Regions from separate parts of the Mesorhizobium sp. CA7 genome, predicted to be linked through region 2. Evidence: riboswitches for the same ligand, from Rfam matches in the RefSeq annotation. Region 2 holds a riboswitch; the other holds the start of a gene.
What was found. A riboswitch is a leader RNA that binds a small molecule or an ion and turns the genes downstream of it on or off. The one in region 2 is predicted to bind thiamine pyrophosphate.
Positions count from the first base shown of each region.

Region 1 (3,399 bases), on a different contig from region 2:
CCCTTGTTTTCCGGCGTATCGCGCGACCGCGCAGAGGAAGGCAAGCGCTGCCATGTCGCAAGCTGCGCGTGACGGCGACGGACCTTTGGCGAAAAGGACCGCGTCGGCAACCGGGACCGTCAGGCCATGCTTGCGGGCGAATGAAGTGACTTCGTAGGGCTGATCGTCAGGCTGTATGCCGATGTCGATTTGTTGGTCCATCAAAACGAAATTCCTCCCTGGTATACGGCTTTACCCTCCTTCGCCTGCGCAGAATTAACGCCCGGCCGCTCGCCCGCGTCCACCAATTGGCGATTGTGTGAAACGATGCATTTTTCGAGGCCCAGAGCCAAGGGTTGCAGCGACATGATTGTTCTCGTCGCTGGCGGCCTTGGAGTTCCTTCCCTTCTCTAACGGAAGAGGTCAGAACGCTCCTCACCAGGCGTCGCTCGAGCGGGCAAACCTCACCCCCGCGGCGATCATCGCGCTTTCGCATTCGCTGATCAGCCTCAGGTTGCGCAAATACCGCGCCGCCGTCTCCGGCAGCCAGGCGGCACAGGCCTCAACATAGACGCGGCCGTGCACCAGCGCGCCGGTCGAAAGGCGCTCCTCCTTTTCGGCGATCACCTTCAGATATTGCCGGATGAAGCGGATGTCGTCGGCGATGTCCTGGCTGGCCATGCGCCAGGCACCGGCAAGGCGTTCGCGCTCGGCGAGCGGCAAAGGCGACAACAACGGGTGGGAGAGGTCGGCAAAAGCGGCATGGTTCGCGGTGTTCAAGCAAATCCCCTCAATGGAAGGGAAGTATCGTACTTTATGTACGAAAAGCAATCAAGCGGGATTCGTACAACATGAACGACAAAATAGTTAGATAAAGCAGTTATAACAAAACTACAAAAATCTTATAACCACCGGCATCTCCCATAGGGAGATGGGCGCCTGGCCCAACTGACACCGCAAAAAACCGCTTTCCCAGCACCGCAAACAGTGCTTTAACCCGGCCATCCACAGGGGTGCTCCGTACGGTCGGGGCTGAGATGGTGGCGGCAAGCCTCCGGACCCTAAAGCTGATCTGGATAATACCAGCGGAGCGAGGCGGGCCATGTTTTCCGGCGCACAGATTTCCCTTTATCCCATGGCCGACGATTTCGTCGGCGTGATCCTTGGCGCGCTTGGCGCGCTCGATCCTTACCGCGACAGGCTGAGGATCGAAACCGACGATATCTCGACGCTGCTGGTCGGGCCGCCCGAGGTGCTGTTCCCAGCCATGCGCGACCTGTTCGTGGCGGCCGCCAAAAGCGGCAGGCACTGTGTGCTGTCGGCCGCCGTCTCGCGCGGCTGCCCCGGCGAGCCGGATGACCCGATCTGCCGCTCCGAGGAGATCGGCGGCCCGGCGATCCCGCTCGACGAACGCAAGCGCGCCGCGCTGCGCGCCGTCGGGGCCACGCTTTCGACCAACCAGCCGGTGGCGGCGCAATTCTCGCTCTATGTGATGGGCACCGGCGACCACATGGACGAGATCTATGGCTGCATCGATTTCCTGAAACGGTCGGGCGTCTTCGAACGCTCCAAGCATTTTTGCACCAAGCTGCGCGGCGACGCCGGCGCGGTGTTCGCCACGCTGAACGAAGCCTTCTGCCGCTTCGGGCCGGGTGCCGGTCACGTGACGCTCGATATCACCATTTCGGCGAACAGCCCGACCGCGGCTTGAGCGCAAGCTCGATCTATCGAGGTAGATGTCGTGGCTGTTTGGCTTGATCCATCGCGTCGGGGAGATGCTCCCAGTCCCATCTCGCAGGAGAGAAGGGAACCTTCGGCGATCGGCGAAAGCCGAGGTGACGGCCAATCTCCCCCCTTGCGGGGGAGATGCCCGGCAGGGCAGAGGGGGGTGCTGTCCCGCCGGCCGCTCAACTGGTTGCGCGCGCGGCGTTCGCCAATTGCTTTCGCACAACTTTCGAAAGCTGGCGTTCCTTCGCGCCCCCCTCTGGCCTGCCGGCCATCTCCCCCTCAAGGGGGGAGATCAGCTGTAGCGTCCGCCATCGCCAAGATCTTCCCCGCTGCCCTCGCATTCGCTCTCCTTCTCGTCGCTTGGGATCTCTACGCCCGCCTTGGCGGCATCGCCCCTACCGTGCTCCCTGCACCCTCGCGCGTGCTGGCGCAGGCCTGGGAGAACCGGGCGGCGCTGGGCGACAACACGCTTCCCACCATCCGTGCCACGCTGGCGGGCTTTGCTTGCTCGCTCGTTGCCGCCTTCATCCTCTCGGCGCTGGTTGACTTCTTTGCCCCCTTGCGCCGCGCGCTGTTCCCGCTCCTGATCGCCAGCCAGACCTTGCCGCTGGTGGCGATCGCGCCGCTGGTGGTGCTTTGGTTCGGCTTCGGGCTGTTGCCGAAGATCCTGCTCGTGGCGCTGGTCACCTTCTTTCCGATGATGGTGGCATTGGTCGAGGGCTATGCCGCCACGGCCAAGGAAATCAGTCAGATGCTCGCCGCCATGGGAGCAGGGCGCCGGCGCATCTTCTGGCTCGCTCGGTTACCGTCGGCGCTGCCCTATTTCTTCGCCGGACTGCGCATCTCCATCACCTATGCCGTGGTCGGCGCCATCTTCGCCGAATATGCGGGCGCCGCCAAAGGGCTCGGCATCTATATGCTCAGCGCCAAGAACAATTTCCGCCCCGACCTGGTGCTCGCCGCCGTCGCGGTCAGCTCGGCGCTCACGCTCACGCTGTTCGGCCTCGCCGTGCTCGCCCAGCGTCTCGCCGTGCCCTGGGAAAATGCAAAGAGCGAAAGGGCGGGGCGCTATGGCGACAAGCCTTCCCGAGAGGGCCGGCCATGACCCGGCTCGAGCTCCGCAACATGCGAAAAAACTTCGGCGCGCTCGAGGTTCTGGCGGACATTTCGCTGCATGTCGAAGAAGGCGAGTTCGTCTCGATCCTCGGCCCCTCCGGCGCGGGCAAGTCGACACTGTTCCAGTTACTCACCGGCGCGATCCGGGGCGAGGGTGAGGTGCGCTTCGACGGCGCGCCGCTCGATGGCGCCCGCTTCGCCTTCATGCCGCAGCGCGATGCGCTGATGCCGTGGCGGCGCGTCATCGACAATGCGACGCTGGGGCTCGAGGTGCAGGGCATGAAGCGCCGCGCGGCGCGCGAGCGCGTGGCCCCGTTGTTCGCCGAGTTCGGCCTTGCCGGCTTCGAGCGCGCCTGGCCGGCCGAGCTGTCCGGCGGCATGCGCCAGCGCGCGGCATTGCTGCGCACCGTCGTGCAGCAGCGCGACATGCTGCTCCTCGACGAGCCGTTCGGCGCGCTCGACGCGCTCACCCGCGCGGCCATGCAGCGCTGGCTGGAGACGATGTGGCGAAACCATCGCTGGACGGCGCTGCTCATCACCCATGACGTGCGCGAGGCGGTGCTTCTGTCCGACCGT
Region 1 is NZ_JAIUHH010000015.1:72,301-75,699, reverse strand. It holds gene LB552_RS22385 (hypothetical protein) at 415-759, opposite strand; TPP riboswitch at 979-1,091, shown strand; gene LB552_RS22380 (Ykof family thiamine-binding protein) at 1,082-1,690, shown strand; gene LB552_RS22375 (ABC transporter permease) at 2,018-2,812, shown strand; gene LB552_RS22370 (ABC transporter ATP-binding protein) at 2,809-3,399, shown strand, end outside.
Region 1: it holds a riboswitch for thiamine pyrophosphate, as region 2 does, so the genes downstream of both, LB552_RS22380 (Ykof family thiamine-binding protein) here and thiB (thiamine ABC transporter substrate binding subunit) in region 2, are expected to answer to the same signal.

Region 2 (3,399 bases):
TAAGGCCAGCGGCAGGGTGAACAATTGCAGGATCAGGCCGCGACCTGGAAAGGCCGGATGCCTCGACAAAGCGCGCGCCACGAGCAGCGCCGGCGCGACCGACAGCAGCGTCGAGAGAGCCGCCTGCCACAGCGTGAAGCGGGCGACGCGCAGGAGATAATTGTCGAAGGCGGCGGCAGCGCCGGAGAGATCGTGCGCGCCTTCGACGGCGAGGCCGGCGAAGGCACCGCCGATGAGGAGGGCGATGGCCGCCAGCGCGACGACGCCGGCGGTGACGCGGGAGTCAGGGTGCACGGCGGCTTGCACGTTGCACCTTGGTGGAATTCAGCAAACGCCGTGTTCCTTCGCGCCCCCCTCTGTCCTGCCGGACATCTCCCCCACAAGGGGGGAGATCAGCAGCGCCCGCCCCTCGCTCATCACTGCAACGTCGCCAGTTGGCGAAACCGCCGATGACGGCCAATTTCCCCCCCTGTGGGGGAGATGTCCGGCAGGACAGAGGGGGGCGCCGTAGAGCGATCATCTTGCGCGAATAGCGATCCTACTTGCTCATCACCGCCAGCCACTCATCCACCCACGCCTTGCGGTTGGCGGCGACCTCCTGCGGGCTGAACAGCAAGGTCTTGGTCGGCTTCACCAGTTTGTCGAAGGCCGGGTTGAGCGGCTTGTCGGTCTTGCCGGCCGGGAACATCCAGTTGGTTTCCGGAATGACATCCTGGAATTTCGGTCCGGTCATGAAGGCGATGAACTTTTGCGCCAGCGGGTTCTTCGCGCCCGTCGTGGTGATGCCGGCAACCTCGATCTGCAGGTATTCGCCTTCCTCGAACGAGGCGGCCTGGTAGCGCTCGGTGTTCTCGGCCACCATGTGGTAGGCCGGCGAGGTGGTGTAGGAAAGCACCATTGGCGCCTCGCCCTTGGTGAACAGGCCATAGGCCTCGCTCCAGCCCGGCGTCACCGTCAGCACTTTCGATTTCAGCTTGGCCCAGGCTTCCGGCGCCTTGTCGCCATAGACCGATTTCACCCACAAGAGCAGGCCGAGGCCCGGCGTCGAGGTGCGCGGATCCTGGATGACGATCTTGTCCGTGCCGGCGCCTTCGACCAGTTCCTTCAGGCTCTTCGGCGGGACTTTAAGCTTCTGCGTGTCATAGACGACGGCGAAATAGCCGTAGTCGAAAGGCACGAAAGTGTCGTCGCTCCAGCCTCCAGGCACGTCGATGGCGGAGACTTCGCCATGCGGCACGAACAGTCCGCTCGCCTTGGCGTCGGCGGTGAGATTGGTGTCGAGGCCGAGCACGATGTCGGCCTTGGTGCCGGCGCCTTCGAGCTTGACGCGGTTGAGGAGCGCCACGCCGTCGGCCACCGAGACGAATTCGAGATCGCAGCCGCATTCGGCCTCGAATTCCTTCTTCACCGCCGGGCCGGGACCCCAATCGGCGGTAAAGCTTTCATAGGTATAGACGGTGAGCTTGTCCTTCGCAGCGGCAGGCGCGACGCCCGCCAGAAGCGAAACTAAGCCGGTTGCGAGAATGAGATGGGACAGTATTGCGCGCATATCGGCGCCTCCTTCGTTCGAGTGACAAGGAATTGAGGCGCCGGATCGTCCGAAACGTCTAATCCCTCCGCCGGTACAAACCGGATCAGGTTCAGCGGGTTGGCTTGATCGCCTCTCAGCCGGATCACGTCCGGCACCCCGTTAGAGCGTTTCGACAGATAGGCCCCGCCGAAGCAGCGCGCAAGCGGAAGTTTGCCGGGCAGCTAATGTTCGCCGGTAGCCTCGCAGCCGAAGCGCACGGCATCCCGCTTCCGTTTCGCCCGACGGGCTGGTAAGGGCGACGGCCATGGGCACATTCACCATCCTGCTTGCCGGCGAGCTTATCCGCACGCCCCGGCTCGAACGCCAGATCGCTGGCTCGCGCGTCATCGCCGCCGATGCCGGCATCGGCCATGCCCGCATGCTTGGACTTGTCCCCGAACTTTGGGTCGGCGATTTCGACTCGGTGCCGGCGAACCTGCCGGATGATCTCGCCGCCGTGCCGCGAAAAGTCTTTCCGGCCGAGAAGGACATGACCGATGGCGAGCTCGCCATAGCGGAAGCGCTTCAGCGTGGCGCCACCAGCCTCGTGCTGGCCGGCGCCTTCGGCGGCAAGCGCGCCGACCATGCCTTCCTGCATCTGGCGCTGGCCGTGCGGCTGGCCGAGGCTGGCACGACCGTGCTGCTGACCAGCGGCGCGCAGGAAGGCGCTCCCATCCTGCGCGGCAAGGCCAGCTTCGACTATGACGACGGCACCTTGTTTTCGGTGCTCGGCTTTTCCGACCTGTCCGGCCTGACGGTCACCGGCGCCAAATGGCCTCTCGACCGCGTCGAGGTGGCGTTCGGTTCCTCGCTCACTATATCAAATGAGGTCAAAGGGCAGCTTGGCATCGCGCTGGAGCGCGGCCGGGCCCTGCTTCTGGCCCACCCCTATCCTCTTCCAGAAAGTTGACATGGCGCCGCCACTCCTCAACCTCGACGACATTAAACTGACTTTCGGCGGCACCCCGCTGCTCGACGGCGCGGCGCTCAGCGCATCCGCCGGCGAGAAGATCGCGCTGGTCGGGCGCAACGGCTCGGGCAAGTCGACGCTGCTCAAGATCGCCGCCGGGATGATCGAGCCGCAGGATGGCGAGGTGTTCCGCCAGCCTTCGGCCACGGTCCGCTATCTGCCGCAGATGCCGGACATGGACGGCTTCGCCGACGTGCGCGCCTATGTCGAGGCGAGCCTTGGCCCGGCCGACGATCCGCATCGCGCCACCTATCTGATGGACCATCTTGGCCTGACCGGCGAGGAGCGGCCGAACGACCTGTCCGGCGGCGAGGCGCGCCGCGCCGCCCTTGCCCGCGTCATGGCACCGGAACCCGACATTCTGCTCCTCGACGAGCCGACCAACCATCTCGACCTTTCGGTGATTGAATGGCTGGAAGAAGAGCTCGCCCGCACCTCCTCCGCGGTGATCCTGATCTCGCATGACCGCCGGTTTCTCGAGCGCGTCACGCGCGCCACTGTCTGGCTGGACCGCGGCCAGACGCGGCGGCTGGACAAGGGCTTTGCGCATTTCGAGGAATGGCGCGACCAGGTGCTGGAAGAGGAAGAGCGCGATCAGCACAAGCTCGGCCGCCAGATCGTGCGCGAGGAACATTGGCTGCGCTATGGCGTGACCGCCAGGCGCAAGCGCAACATGCGCCGCCTCGGCGAGTTGCAAACCATGCGCCAGCGCTTCCGCAGCCATCGCGGCGCAGAGGGCACCGCGACGATGGTGGCCAGCGACGCCGCCGAGTCCGGCAAGCTGGTGATCGAGGCCAGGAACATCGACAAGAGCTTTGGCGATCTCACCGTGGTCAAGGGGTTCTCGACCCGCATCCAG
Region 2 is NZ_JAIUHH010000009.1:149,598-152,996, reverse strand. It holds gene thiP (thiamine/thiamine pyrophosphate ABC transporter permease) at 1-294, opposite strand, end outside; gene thiB (thiamine ABC transporter substrate binding subunit) at 539-1,549, opposite strand; TPP riboswitch at 1,595-1,700, opposite strand; gene LB552_RS17970 (thiamine diphosphokinase) at 1,836-2,480, shown strand; gene LB552_RS17965 (ABC-F family ATP-binding cassette domain-containing protein) at 2,482-3,399, shown strand, end outside.